DNA from 2 places in the Streptomyces sp. NPDC002573 genome. Region 1 is predicted to be linked to the other one. Evidence: riboswitches for the same ligand, from Rfam matches in the RefSeq annotation. Region 1 holds a riboswitch; the other holds the start of a gene.
The links. A riboswitch is a leader RNA that binds a small molecule or an ion and turns the genes downstream of it on or off. The one in region 1 is predicted to bind magnesium.
Positions count from the first base shown of each region.

Region 2: it holds a riboswitch for magnesium, as region 1 does, so the genes downstream of both, ACFYX0_RS26860 (magnesium transporter MgtE N-terminal domain-containing protein) here and ACFYX0_RS39325 (magnesium transporter MgtE N-terminal domain-containing protein) in region 1, are expected to answer to the same signal.

Region 1 is NZ_JBIARC010000075.1:10,677-18,110, reverse strand. Features, by position in the region: M-box (ykoK) riboswitch at 111-284, opposite strand; gene ACFYX0_RS39330 (hypothetical protein) at 577-849, shown strand; M-box (ykoK) riboswitch at 990-1,162, shown strand; gene ACFYX0_RS39325 (magnesium transporter MgtE N-terminal domain-containing protein) at 1,506-2,852, shown strand; gene ACFYX0_RS39320 (NRAMP family divalent metal transporter) at 2,849-4,141, shown strand; gene ACFYX0_RS39315 (LCP family protein) at 4,526-6,244, opposite strand; gene ACFYX0_RS39310 (hypothetical protein) at 6,597-6,722, opposite strand; gene ACFYX0_RS39305 (LCP family protein) at 6,719-7,434, opposite strand, start outside.
Region 2 is NZ_JBIARC010000031.1:68,570-76,003, forward strand. Features, by position in the region: gene ACFYX0_RS26845 (cytochrome ubiquinol oxidase subunit I) at 1-587, opposite strand, end outside; gene ACFYX0_RS26850 (dihydrolipoyl dehydrogenase family protein) at 942-2,303, shown strand; gene ACFYX0_RS26855 (hypothetical protein) at 2,548-2,730, shown strand; M-box (ykoK) riboswitch at 3,148-3,323, shown strand; gene ACFYX0_RS26860 (magnesium transporter MgtE N-terminal domain-containing protein) at 3,630-4,997, shown strand; gene ACFYX0_RS26865 (NRAMP family divalent metal transporter) at 4,994-6,283, shown strand; gene ACFYX0_RS26870 (hypothetical protein) at 6,393-6,548, opposite strand; partial or broken gene ACFYX0_RS26875 (thiamine pyrophosphate-binding protein) at 6,650-7,434, shown strand, end outside.

The DNA.
Region 1 (7,434 bases):
TACTTCGGCCCGGACTACTGCATTCCATGTCTCTCGCCTCCTTCCGGCCGGAGACGCCCATCAATGGCGTCCTCATCGACTCGGCAAGGAGCGGCCAGCCCCTGACGGGCGGCTCACCCCAACTCGTCAGAGCTTTGGCACTCCACGGCGTAATCCCATTGACTGGGAAGCCACTTGGCCTCACCCCTTAGGCCGGGGAGAGGTGTCCTGAACCTGGGCGTCTCTCGACGTCGTGGGGTCAGTGGCCTGTGTCCGTGAAGACGCCTCACCGAACGAGGTGCCTCTTCAAACCTCGACCAGCGTACGCTCGCACCGGGGGTGCCGCTCGCCCGATTGACCCATCCTTGACGCCCCGCTGACCCCATTCTCACGAAGCGCCGATACGGCAGCGGGTTCTTCGAATGCGTCCTTTCGTTGTCTGCCGGCAACCGATGAGGCCCCGGTCTTGATCAGCGGAGATCTGGCCGCAGACTGGAACAGCGGGCCGCCCGGCTCTTCACTGGGACCCGGCGTGCGCGACCTGCACTGGCACCTGGACGACACGTCCTTCAACGCGGAAAGGAAGCGTGCAGCGGCATGAGTGACCTCGACATCCGGTACGCCCGCCGCGCTGTCCGCCGTGCCGCCCGGCAGCTGGCCGAAGACGCTCCGAAACTGAGAGCGGGCTCCGCGGGTGCCTTTCGTGCCGGGGTCGCCGTCCGCGCCGCCGACCTGCGCAGAGCTGTGCTTGCCGCCTGGGTCACCGGCATACCCGCGGACGTTGTCGCCGCGGACGGGCGCCTGCCCGTGGCCGTCGTACAGGGGTGGGTGGCGGCGAGGTTTTCACCAGAAGGCCCAGGCGGCGGGTGACCAGGGTGGGCAACGCCGGTGACGGTCCTGCCTTCGGTATCGGAAGAGTCCAAGACGCTCGACACGGTCCGGTTGCCCTCCGGCAGGTCATGGATTAGGGAGGCGAGTGGATGCGGGCGTAGTCTTTGTGTGGTTTAAAACAGACACCTCGTTCGGTGAGGCGTCTTCACGGACACAGGCCACTGATCCCACCCGTCGAGAGACGCTCCGGATCAGGACAGGTCTCCCCGGCACAAGGGGTGACCCCAAGTGGCTTCCCCTCGCAGGGGATCACGCCGTGGAGTGCTAAAGCTCTGACGAGTTGGGGTGTGTCGGGCCCGAACGTGCCCGGCTGCCCCTTGCCGCAAGACCGCGACACTCGTGCGCGGCCGTGACCGGGAGGAGGCGACATGGACAGTAGTCCGGGCCATAGTCGGCCCCTCTTCGTGTTGTCCGCGCCGTCCTTCCGCGGCCCGCGGCAGCTCGTTCTTCCCTGATCCATCCGGCCCGCAGCCGGTAATCCGCCCTGCTCACCGGCTTGGCAGGCCGCGTGTCGGCGTATGCCCCGGCGTGCCTGCCGCCGGCCGGACGGGGAGGAAGAGCACTGCCTACGGCCGCCCGCCGCCCCGTCATGGCGGGGCAAGGGGGTGTTCACCTTGGCTGCCCACACTCTACTCATGTCCACCAAGGCCCGGTTCCGCGACCGCCGGGTCCACCTCGAACGCCGGGCCACCGCCTCCAAGGCCGTGCGCACCTCCCTCGTCTCGCTGGCCGGGCTGATCGGCGCCCCGGTGACCAACCAGGCGGGTGAGGAGGTCGGCCGCGTCGTCGACGTGGTCGCCCGCCTGTACGGCGCGGAGCCGTATCCGCCGGTCACCGGGCTGATCCTGCGCATCGGACGCCGGCAGACTTTCCTGGCCGCGGACGCCATCGGCAACGTGGATGCTGGGCACGTACGGCTGCGCACCGCCCGCGTGGACCTGCGTGACTTCTCCCGCCGCCCCGGCGAGGTGCTGCTGGCCAAGGACATCCTCGACCACCAGCTCGTCGACGTCGACGGCATCCAGGTCACCCGGGCTGCCGACCTGTACCTGACGCCGAGGGTCGACCAGATCGTGCTGGTCGGGGTGGACGTCTCGCTGCCCACGCTGCTGCGCCGACTCGGCCCGCGCCGCTGGCAGGCCCGGCCCACCCCGGAGCGGGTGCTGGACTGGCAGGCCGTGGCCCCGTTCGCCGAGCAGGCCACCGAGGGCCCGCCGGAGGTGCGGCTGCGCGCCTCCCGAGCCGCGCTGCAGCGGCTGCGCCCGGCCGATCTCGCGGACATCCTCGAAGACCTCGGCCGCGAGGAACGACAGCAGCTGCTGGGCTGGCTGGAGACAGAGCAGGCCGCCGACGCGCTGGAGGAGATGGAACCGGGCGAGCTGGAAAACCTGCTGCGCGAGGCCAAACCGGAACACGCCGCCCAATTGGTGGACGAGATGGAACCGGACGAGGCCACCGACGCCCTGCGCGACCTCACCCGCGAGGAACGCGAGGCCCTGCTGTCCCGCATGCCGGCCGGCGAGGCCGCAGAGCTGCGGCGGCTGCTGACCCACCGCGAGGACACCGCGGGCGGCGCCATGACCACCCTGCTGATCATCTCCCGCCCGAACGAGACCGTCGCCAAGGCGCGGGCGCAGTTGGCCGAACAGGCCGAGCACCGCACCGAGATCGATGCCATCGCCGTGGTGGACGACAGCGGTCGGCTGCTGTGCGACGTCGCACTGTTCGACCTGGCCGTCGCCGAAGACACCAGCCCGATGGCCGACCTCGTGACCTGGCGGTCCCAGTTCGGCCCTCCGGTCACCGTACGCCCCGACACGCCGCTGACTGAGGCCGCCGACCAGCTGGTCGCCTCCCGTGCCTCCTCACTTCTGGTGGTCGACGACACCGACCGGCCCCTCGGCCGAATCCTGGCCGACGACCTGCTCGACTACCTGCTGCCCGAGCGCGGGCGCCTGCACTTCCGGAGGTTCCTGCGGTGACCCGCGACCTGGACACCACAACGGCCGCGCCCCCCGCCGCTCCCGCGAGGCGGCGGCGGGGCCTGGGCCGTCTCGCCATGGTCGCTGCGATCGCCGGGCCGGGCCTGGTCGCCGCGAATGCCGGCAACGACGCCGCCGGCATCGCCACGTATGCCTCGGCCGGTTCCCAGTTCACCTACGGCACCCTGTTCTTCATGGTGCTGGTCACCATCGCCCTGGTCATGGTCCAGGAAATGGCTGTGCGGCTCGGTGCGCACACCGGCAAGGGCCTCGGCGCCCTGATCCGCGAGCAGTTCAGCCTGCGCCTGACCGGACTGGCGGTGTTCTGCCTGCTGCTGGCCAACACCGGCCTCGTCGTCAGCGAGTTCGCCGGCATCGGCGCCGCCTTCCAACTCCTCGGCGTGCCCAAGTGGGCGGTCATCCCGCCGGCCGCGATCCTGCTGTGGTCGCTGGTGCTGTTCGGCTCCTACAGGTGGGCCGAACGCATCTTCCTGATCATGTCGCTGGCGTTCTTCGCCTACCCCATAGCAATGATCCTGGGCCACCCGCACTGGGGCGAGGTCGGTAAGCACCTGCTGATTCCGCACATGGAGCCGGGCAAGGACTTCATCTTGCTCGCCGTCGCCCTGATCGGCACGACCGTCAGCCCGTACATGCAGTTCTACGCCGCGGCGGGTGTCGTGGACCGGGGCGCCAAGCCCGAGGACTACCGGCTCATCAAGTTGGACGCCGTGCTCGGTGCGGTGTTCGCCTGCATCATCAGCCTGACGATCATCATCGCCACCGCCGCGGCGATCGGCGGCACCGGCCCGCTGGACTCCGCCGCCCAGGCCGCCGAGGCACTCAAACCGGTCGCCGGGCAGAACGCCGAACTCCTCTTCGCGGTGGGCCTGATCGGCGCCTCCGCCCTGGCCGGCGCCGTAGTACCGCTATCGGCCAGCTACGCCGTCGGCGAGGCCGCCGGCGTGGAACGCTCCGTCTCCCGCAGCTTCCGCGACGCCCCGCTCTTCCTAGGCCTGTTCACCGCCCAGATCGTACTCGGCGCCTCAGTGGCGATGACCCCGGTGAACGTCATCCAGCTGCTGATCGGCACCCAGGTACTGCAGGGCCTGATCAGCCCCATCGTGCTCGTCTACCTGCTGGTGCTCACCAACCGACGCTCGCTGCTCGGTGCGGCGGCCAACGGCCCCCGCTACCGGATCGCCGCCACCATCGTCGTCGTCGGCGTCGCCGGGATGTCCACCATCCTGCTCGTCCAGACGGTCCTGGGCTGGTTCGGCCTGGCCTGACTCGCCGGTAGCGGCCCACCCGTACCAGGCCCGACCTGTCTGCCGATACTCCTACACCGGGATGGCAGTACTTTGCCCGCGCAGGGGGCCTTAGGCACCCTGCGCGGGCCAGCAGCACTGGCTGCGCCGCTGCCCAGGTGGGTGACCCGACGCAGATCGATCTCCAGAACCCGTGGACGGGAACCCAGCGCGCTGCGCAGCACGTCGCCGATGCGCCCGGCGTTCTTCGCCGCGATCTCCCCGGAGAGCTGCACGATGACGCGGTCCCCCTCCTTGACGGTCGTCACCCTGCGCCGCGGGAGCAGGCGCAGCACGTAGCGGTGGATGTCCGGAAGTCCGCGGCGCCGTTGCGGCTCACGGCTGGGCGAGGGTTTGTCGGCGGTGTCAGGCGTCGGAGTCGGGTTCGCTGCGGGCGGCGGCGTACGCCTGGGCGGGGGTCATGTCGATGCCGTTGAGCTGGACGGTCTTGTAGGGGCTGACCTGGGCGCAGGACTTGGACTGGTCGGCGGTCTGGGCGTGGGCGTTGGAGACCGCGGCGTGGGTGTCGGCGGGCGCGGGGGAAGAACTGCCGCTGCTGCTGGGGTAGCTGGTGCCGCTGGGCCAGTCACTGCCGATGACGAGGGTCAGGCCGCTGCCGCTGCTCTGCTTGAGGCGCGAGGACGGCAGGCCGAGGGCCTTGGCCACCGCTTGGGCCTGCGGCTTCTGACCGCTGCCGTAGGTGAGAGTGGTGGTGGCGGCTGCGCCACTGGGGGCGTTGGCGGTGGTGGTGTGCTGGCTGAAGCCCTTGTCGGTGAGGGCGGTGGCCAGTTGGGAGGCGCGACCGCTGATGGTGGTGCCGTTCTCGATGGTGACAGCGATCTGAGAGGGGTCGACCGGCTGGGCAGTGGCCGTGGCAGATGCCGCGGCGGACGTCTTGCCGTGGGTTCCAGTCAGGGACTGGTCGTTGGCGATGGACGCGAACAGCGACTTCGCCCCGGCGCCCGGCACGACGCGGTCGCTGTTGTGGGGATCGGGGGCGGTCTGCATGGTGGTGAAGGTGATCCGGTGCGAGGGGACCTTGTTCAGGTCGGTGGCCAGGCCCACCAGCCTGCTGATGCTACCCAGGCCGTCGTCGACGGTGAGTGCCTTGGTGGCCGCGTCGGCGAGGTAGTAGAGCTTGGTGGGATCCGTGAGCGTGCCGGCGCTCTTGAACTTGCGGATCATCGCGCCGAGGAAGAGGTGCTGCGAGACCGTACGACCCAGGTCGCTGCCGTCGCCGAAGCCGTGCCGGGAGCGGACGAACTCCAGGGCCCCGACGCCTTTGAGGGTGTGAGTGCCCTTGGACAGCTTCAGGTGCGAGTAGGTGTCGTAGACGTTGTCGCTGACGCACACGTCCACGCCGCCGACCGCGTCGGACATGCTGACCACGCCGGAGAAGTCGAGCTTGACGAAGTGGTCGATGGGGATGCCGGTGAGCTGGTGGATGGTGGCCACCTGGCAGGCCGGGCCGTAGGAGAGAGCACTGTTGATCTGTCCGTAGTAGCCGGACGTGGACTGCTTCGACGTGGGGTCGGTGCAGGCCGGGACGTCGGTCATGGTGTCGCGCGGGATGCTCATGACGGTGGCGTTGGAGCGGTCGGCGGCTATGTGCACGACCATCTCCACGTCCGCGTTCCCGTTGCCGGACTGCACACCCGTCTTGGCGCAGCCGCCGCCCAACTTGCAGTCGGCCGCGCTGGTGCGGCCGTCCGATCCCATGACGAGGATGTTGATCGGGGTGCGGCCGAAGGCATCGGCTTTCTCGCTGCCGCCGCTGCCGTCGAGGGCGACGCTGTTGATGTTGCCGTTCAGGTGCTCGTAGAACCACCAGCCGGCGCCGCCAGCGACCAGGACCAGCATGGCGAGGCATATCCCCGCGATCCGCAGCGCGCGCTTGCCCCGGCGTACCGGACGGGCGCGGCGCCGCGACTGGCCTGGACCGCCGCTGCGGGAGGCGGCCCGTGTGGCGGCCCGGCCGCCCGGGGGCCGCCGGTCGGCCGGGGTGTTTGTTCGCTGGCGAGGTATCTGGGCGGTGCGGTTTCGTGCGGCGGCCCGGCCAGTGCGGCCATCGCGCAGGTCGCTCATCTCCCACTCCCACGAACGGTCGGGCCCAGCAGACCCTCGGGTGTGCGGCCAGTGGTGTGCGGCCAGTCCGTCGGGCGAAGTGGGGCGTCACTTCGATTGCGTAGTTGCGCAATCTAGCAAACGTATGGCCCGTTCATATGCGGCCTGCCTCGATTCGGATGAGAGATCGCATGTGAGGGAGCAGGGTCGCGTCGCGTCATCGTAGCCATCGGCCCGGTCGGGCTTCCGCGCTCGGCCGATGCGGCGGATGCGGTGGGCCGTCTTGGGCTCCGCCGCGCCGATGGCCTGCGGCGTGAGTCCAGGTCGGATGCCGTGTCGTCATCTGGCCCCTGCGGCTGGCGGTGGCCTTGTGTCAGTCGTTGATCAGCGCGACCGAGACTGCGGCTGCGACGAAGCGCAGCAGCCGGATCGGTGCGGTGAGCGACGGCGTGATCAGGGGGTCGATGCTGGCGTCCGCTCCTCCGCTCTCCCCTTTCATCCGTACGAGAGGTCGGAGCAGAGGTCGTCGTCGGCAGAGCGGGTGTTCGTGGTTGGCGAGGTGTGCGGCGAGGAGGCGGGCCCGGCGGAGGCGGAGTAGGTCTGGCCCAGGATTACGGAGATCCTTTGTCCGGTGACGGATTGGAGCTGTGCGCCGGGGAAGAGTCGGGCGACCTGCTGGGCCTGGGTCTTGAGGGCCGGGGGGTGTTGGATGAGCGTGGCGGCCTGGTCCGTTCGGGCGGCGTTGCCGGTGCCGGTGACGGCGAAGCCGTGGCGGGTCAGGGCGTGGGCCGCTGTGGAGGCGAGTCCGCTGGTGGTGGTGCCGTTGTAGACCGCCACGGTGATCCCGTTCCCGGCGACTGTCGCCTCCGGGCTCGGCGGATCGGTGGTTGCTCGGGGTTCCGGCTTCGCGTGGCCGGTGTTCTTGCCGTTGATGGGACGGTCCTGCTTCAGGGCTGTCCACAGCTCGTCGGTATCCGGCTGGACTAGCGCGACGCGGGCGCCGTCGTAGTGCCAGGGAACGGTGACGAATCTGGCGTTTTGCAGGTCGATGCCCTTCAGCGACATGGCGAAGGAAATCAGCTTGTCCGCCGTCCCCAGGCCGGGGTCGACGGTCAGCGACTTGGTGGCGGCATCCGCCAGGGGCAGCAGGTTGGCCGGAGTGAGCCCGACGCTCTTCACCTTCTTGATCAGGGCGGCCACGAACGCCTGCT
Region 2 (7,434 bases), on a different contig from region 1:
GCGGCGCTGATCAGCACGGCCAGCAGCATGTGCGGGAAGCGGTGCGCGAAGGCGGGGTTGAACAGGATGCTGAACCAGTCCCCGGCGTGGAACTGGCCGTCGACCTTCTGGTAGCCGACCGGGTCCTGCATCCAGCTGTTGGCCGACAGGATCCAAGTGGTGGACAGCAGGGTTCCGAAGGCGACCATCCAGCTGGCCAGGGCCATGGTGCGCGGTCGGATCCGCCCGTCCCCGTAGAGCATCAGGCCGATGAAGCCCGCCTCCAGGAAGAAGGCGGTGATCACCTCCATACCGATGGTGACCCCGATGACCGGGCCGACCGCATGGGCGTACGTGCCCCAGTTGAGGCCGAACTCGAAGGTCATCACCGTGCCCGCGACGACGCCCAGTCCGAAGCCGACGGCGAAGATCTTCTTCCAGAACCGGAAGATCTGCAGGTACAGAGGATTTCCCGTGCGTACGTAGACCGTGTACACCACGGCCAGGAGCACGGAGAGCCCTACGGTGAGCGCGGGGAAGGTCATGTGGAAGATCGCGGTGATCGCGAACTGCCATCGGGACAGTTCGACGACGGTGGGCGAAGCCATGGGTTCTCCCGGGGAGCAGCAGACTTGACAGGGCATCGGGCGTGGGCCGGGTCTCAGGGCCTCGCCGGAGGGCGCTCAGGCGTGGGACGGCGCGGTGTACACGGTGGTCATGACGGGCCTCCTGCGATGCTGTGCTGAAAATGCACGCCTGACGCTAGGGGCTGAACCGGGGGACAAGTTGCCCCGAAGTGCACGTGCAGCTGCCCGTCAGCGCACCGAGCGTCCGTCGGCTCGCCGTGCGTTCACTCTCAGGCCGACAGCCGTGCGCTCACAGGCACGAGCTGCCGCGCGACTGTCCTAGCCTCTCTGTCCGACGGCCGGTCGGACGGCCGTACGAGCAGAGAGACGTGGAGCATGAACGAGCAGGTGGACGTGGTCGTCATCGGCCTGGGGCCCGGCGGCGAGTACGCGGCGGGCACGCTGGCGGAGTCCGGCCTGGAGGTGGTCGGTGTCGAGGCGGAACTCGTCGGCGGCGAGTGCCCGTACTGGGGATGTGTGCCCAGCAAGATGATGATCCGGGCCGGCAACACGCTCGCCGAGACCCGCCGTGTCTCCGCCCTTGCCGGGCACGCGGACGTCACCCCTGACTGGGGCCGGGTCGCCGACCGTATCCGTGACGAAGCCACCGACGACTGGAACGACCAGGTGGCGGCCGACCGGCTCGCGGCCAAGGGGGGCCGGCTCGTCCGTGGCAGGGGACGTCTCACCGGGCCGCGGCAGGTCACGGTCGGCGAACGCGTCCTTCAAGCGCGCCGGGGTGTCGTGCTGGCCACCGGCAGCAGGCCCCGGATCCCGCCCGTACCCGGCCTCGCGGCGACACCGTACTGGACCAACCGGGACGCCATGGCGGCCAAGGAACTGCCGACGTCGATGCTGGTCCTGGGCGGGGGCGCCATCGGTGTGGAAGTCGCTCAGGTCTTCGCACGCTTCACCTGCCGCGTCACCGTGGTCGAGGGCCAGGACCGGCTGCTGTCCCAGGAGGAACCAGAGAGCGGGGAGCTCGCCGCGCAGGCCCTGAGGGCGGACGGCGTGACGGTGCTCACCGGACTTCGCGCCCGTCAAGTCAGCCATGACGGCACCGAGTTCACCGTTTTCCTCGAAGGAAGCGCGGAGCCCCTGCGCGCCGAGCGCCTGCTCGTCGCCGCCGGGCGGTATTCCGAACTCGCTGATCTGGGCGTCGAGACAGTGGGCCTCGATCCGGCGGCGAGGATCGTGCCCACGGACGGCCGGATGCGGGCGGCGGAGGGGCTGTGGGCGGTCGGTGACATCACCGGCCACGGCGCCTTCACCCATGTTTCGACGTACCAGGCGCAGATCGCCGTCCGCGACATCCTCGACCGGCCCGGCCCCGACGCCGACTACCGTGCGCTGCCCCGCGTCACCTTCACCGATCCCGAGATCGCGGCCGTGGGACTCACGGAGCGACAGGCCCGCCAGCGGGGCTTGCGGGTGCGGACCGCGGTGGTGCCCAGCTCCTCCTCGACCCGCGGCTGGATCCACGGTCCGGGCGGCGAGGGGTTCATCAAGCTGGTCGAGGACTCCGACCGGGGCGTCCTGGTCGGCGCGACCTCGGCGGGACCGGCAGGAGGCGAGCTGCTGTACGGACTGAACGTCGCCGTCCACGCGGAGGTGCCGGTCGAGCGGCTCCAGAACATGATCTACACCTACCCGACGTTCCACCGGGCCATCGAGCCGGCCCTGGCCGCTCTCCGCTGACCGGTCCGGCCCGGCCCTGGCGCGTCCCGCGTCGAAGGCCGGGCAGAGTGGCGTCGTCCCCCGATCCGTCGGCGTCGCGCCTGCTCGACACGGTCTCCGCCGTGGTGATCGACTCGACGGTGCTGGGGAACAATCGGGATGGAGCGGACGGTCGGCGGCTCGACCCGCTGACCGCGCCGGTACTGGCCGCGGACCATGCCACCGGAGTGACGGTCCTCTCTCCGAGGGCCGGCGCATCGGCGACATGTTGTCCCCTGCCGAGGAACTCCTCGGCAGGCGTGAATGCCTCGTCGACCAGTTATGCGCGCTGCGGAACAAGGGCCACGCGGTGCTGATGGTCTCCGGCACCGACACAGAGCCGGCCGCCGGGGACATCGCGGTCGCGGTGCCCGATGCCCCCGGGCGCCGAGACGTGCTGGTCGGCTGATCCGGTGTGCGTGGACGGTCTGGAGGATGTCTTGCACGCAGTGCCCGCGGCCCGGACGGTTTCCCGACACTCTGTCCAGCCGGCACTGGCGGGATCAGCCGCCGGACCATTGCTCGCCCTCACGGCCCCGAAGCACGGCTTCGCCCTCATCCCCGTGCACACCGTGACCTTCGTCCCTCTGCCGTGGGCAGTCGTAGCGGCACGCCGGTCCACCCGCGCCCCGAGGCCGGCCCGACGCCATGCATGACGCCGGCGGACCGTGTCTGTCGGCCCTGCGGCCCTACGTGCCGCGATCAGGCCCTTGCCGCCGGCGAGGCGGAGGCGGCGACGGTCACGGTCCCGTAGGTGCGAGGTCAAGCGCCGGTCATGGATTGGGAGGGCGGGGCAGCGAGGGCGTATCGTTAACGCGGTTTTGATGAGGCACCTCGTTCGGTGAGGCGTCTTCACGGACACAGGCCACTGATCCCACCCGTCGAGAGACGCTCCGGATCAGGACAGGTCTCCCCGGCCCAAGGGGTGACCCCAAGTGGCTTCCCCGTGCGTATGGGGGACACGCCGTGGAGTGCCAAAGCTCTGACGAGTTGGGGTGCGCCGGTCTCCGGTCGGCTGCCCTTGCCGTATGGCCGTCGTGTCGCGCGCGGCCGCCGGGATCGGGAGGAGGCGAGCATGGACAGTAGTCCGGGCCATAGTCGGCCCCTTTCCGCGTTGTCCTCGCCGTCCCTCCGCGGCCTGAGGCAGCCCGTTCTCCTCCACTGACCCGACCCCGCCTGGCACCGTCGCTGGCCTGCCCTGGCGAGGAGGGCCGCCGTGTGTCCTGGCGCCGAGTCCGGTGGCAGGGGGAGCGTGCGCTGCCGCGGCCGCCCGGTGCCCCGCCATGCCGGGGCAAGGGGGTGTTCACCTTGTCCGTCAACACTCTGCTCATGTCCACCTCGGCCCGTCTGCGTGACCGCCGCGTCGATCTGGAGCGCCGCGCCACGGCCTCCAAAGCCGTCCGTACGTCCCTGGTCTCGCTGGCCGGACTGATCGGCGGCCCGGTCACCAACCAGGCCGGGGAGGAGGTCGGCCGCGTGGTCGACGTGGTTGCCCGGCTCTACGGCGAGGAGTCGTATCCGCCGGTGACCGGACTGATCCTACGGATCGGGCGGCGGCGTACGTTCCTCGCTTCGGACGCCATCGGCAAGGTGCACGCCGGACACGTACGGTTGCGCACCGCGCGGATCGACCTGCGGGACTTCTCCCGGCGCCCGGGTGAAGTGCTGCTCGCCAGGGACGTCCTCGACCATCAGCTGGTGGACGTGGACGGTGTACAGGTCACCCGGGCCGCCGACCTGTACCTGGCGCCCCTGGTCGACAAGGTGCTCCTGGTCGGCGTCGACGTCTCCCTGCCCACCCTGTTGCGCCGGCTCGGCCCGCGTCGCTGGCAGGCGAGGCCGACCCCGGAGCGGGTGCTGGACTGGCAGGCAGTCGCCCCGTTCGGCGAGCAGGCCACCGAAGGACCGGCCGAGGTGCGGCTGCGGGCCTCTCGGACCGCGCTGCACCGGCTGCGCCCGGGCGAGCTGGCCGACATCCTCGAAGACCTCGGTCGCAGCGAGCGGCAGCAGTTGCTGGAATGGCTGGAGCCGGAGCAGGCGGCCGACGCGCTGGAGGAGATGGAACCGGCCGAGCTGGAGAATCTTCTGCGCGAGGCGGCACCCGACCACGCTGCCCGGCTGGTCGACGAGATGGAGCCCGACGAGGCCACCGATGCCCTGCGCGACCTCACCGGTGAGGAGCGTGAGGCGTTGCTGACCCGCATGCCGTCCGGCGAGGCGGCGGAGCTGCGCCGTCTGCTGCGGCACCGGGAGGGCACGGCGGGTGGTGCCATGACCACCCTCCTGGTCACCGCCCGCGCGGACGATACCGTCGCCGAGGTGCGGGGCCGTTTGGCCGAGCAGGCCGAGCACCGCACCGAGATCGATGCCGTCGCTGTCGTCGACGAGCGTGACCGACTGCTGTGCGACATCACCCTGTTCGACCTGGCGGTGGCCGAGGATACGTCCCTGGTGGCTGATCTCACCGCCTGGCTGGCCCAGTTCGGCACTCCTGTCACCGTCCGCCCGGACACCCCGCTGGCCGAGGCCGCCGACCAGTTGGTCGCCGCCCGAGCCTCTTCCCTGTTGGTGGTCGACGACGCCGACCGCCCGCTCGGCCGAATCCTGGCCGACGACTTGCTCGATGCGATGCTGCCCGAACGCGGGCGCCTGCACTTCCGGAGGTTCCTGCAGTGACCGGCGACCTGGACACCGTCACCCCGACCCAGGAGGCGGCGCCTGCCCGTCGCACCGGCTGGCGGCGCATCACCATGGTTGCGGCGATCGCGGGCCCTGGCCTGGTCGCCGCGAACGCGGGCAACGACGCAGCCGGCATCGCCACCTACGCCTCGGCAGGATCCCAGTTCACCTACGGCACCCTGTTCTTCATGGTGCTGGTCACCATCGCCCTGGTGATGGTGCAGGAGATGGCCGTCCGACTCGGCGCCCACACCGGCAAGGGACTTGGCGCCCTGATCCGCGAGCAGTTCAGTCTCCGCCTGACCGCACTGGCCGTGTTCTGCCTGCTGCTGGCCAACACGGGCCTGGTCGTCTCGGAGTTCGCCGGTATCGGCGCCGCCTTCGAGCTGCTGGGCGTCCCCAAATGGGCGGTCATCCCGCCGGCGGCGATCCTGCTGTGGGCGCTGGTGCTGTTCGGCTCCTACCACTGGGCCGAGCGCATCTTCCTGATCATGTCCCTGGCGTTCTTCGCCTATCCGATCGCGATGATCCTCGGCCATCCTGACTGGGGCGCCGTAGGCCACCATCTCGTGATCCCCCACATCGAGCCCAGCAAGGACTTCATCCTCCTCGCGGTGGCGTTGATCGGTACGACGGTCAGCCCGTACATGCAGTTCTACGCGGCCGCAGGCGTCGTCGACCGAGGCGCCAGGCCCGCCGACTACCCGCTCATCCGGGCCGACGCCGTGCTCGGCGCCGTCTTTGCCTGTGTCATCAGCCTGACCATCATCATCTCCACGGCGTCCGCCATCGGCGGGACGGGCCCGCTCGACTCCGCCGCCCAGGCCGCCGAAGCTCTGAAGCCTGTTGCGGGGAAGAACGCCGAACTCCTCTTCGCCGTCGGTCTGATCGGCGCCTCCGCCCTGGCCGGGGCCGTCGTGCCGCTCTCCGCCAGTTACGCCATAGGAGAAGCCGCCGGCGTGGAGCGCTCGGTCTCCCGCAGCTTCCGCGACGCCCCACTGTTCCTGGGCCTGTTCACGGCCCAGATCGTGCTGGGCGCCACGGTGGCGATGACCCCGGTCGACGTCATCCAGCTCCTTATCGGAACCCAGGTCCTACAGGGCCTGATCAGTCCGATCGTTCTGGTCTACCTGCTCGTCCTGACCAACCGACGGTCGCTGCTGGGCGATGCCGCCAATGGGCCGCGCTACCGTATCGCCGCCACGGCCGTGGTCGTCGGCGTCGCCGCCATGTCCACCGTGCTGCTCGCCCAGACGGTACTCGGCTGGTTCGGCCTGGCGTGACCCTGGGACGCGGCGCGCGGTGGGAGAACCCCGGTGCCATCGTGTCCACGTTCCCGTGTTTGCCGCCGCCAGCACCGGAGGGAGATGAGCGTCTGCGCAGGCGCCCTCATCAGTCGGGGGTCCGGGCGACGCCGTCCAGCTTGTCCGCCTTCGCATCGGCGACGAGCGAGGAGAGCTGGTCGGCGCTCATCCGGACGCGCTGACCGTAGTCGTCGGTCAGGATGACCGTGCGCTGCCGGAACCGATCTCGTGCACCGACAGTCAACTGTGGCTCATCCCGCTCACTAACGTGATCCAGGCGTGAGGCGGCCCCGCCGTGCCCTCGCAGGGCGGGGCCCGCGGTGATGCCGGAATTCGAGGAGTGCCATGGCCAAGCAGACCATCGCGGAACAGTACGTCGACCTGATGGCGCGTGCCGGTGTGCGCCGCATCTACGGCGTGGTCGGGGACAGCCTCAACCCGGTGGTCGACGCGGTCAGACGGCACGACACGATGGAATGGGTCCAGGTACGGCACGAGGAGGTCGCGACTTCGCCGCCGGCGCGGAGGCCCAGCTCACCGGCCGGCTGGCCGCCTGCGCGGGCTCCTGCGGTCCCGGCAACCTCCACCTGATCAACGGGCTCTACGACGCCCACCGCTCGATGGCACCGGTACTCGCGCTCGCCGCCCACATACCCAGCGGCGAGATCGGAACCGGCTACTTCCAGGAGACCCACCCCGACCGGCTGTTCGCCGAGTGCAGTCACTACTCCGAGCTGGTCTCCTCGCCCCACCAGATGCCGCGCGTGGTGCAGACGGCGGTCCAGCACGCCGTCGGCCGGCGTGGTGTCTCGGTCGTGGCCCTGTCCGGCGACACCGCTGCCGAGGACTCCCCGGACGCGGCACCCGAACTCGCCATGCCCCTGGACCTGCCCGCCATCCGCCCCAGCGACCTGGAGATCGCCCGGCTCACCGAACTGGTGGACGCCGCCGAACGCGTCATGGTGTTCTGCGGGCGGGGTGTCGCCGGAGCGCATGCCGAGGTGATGGCGTTCGCCGAGAAGACCAAGGCACCGGTCGGTCACGCGCTGCGCGGCAAGGAGCACGTCCAGTACGACAACCCGTACGACGTCGGCATGTCCGGTCTGCTCGGCCACGGAGCCGCGTACGAG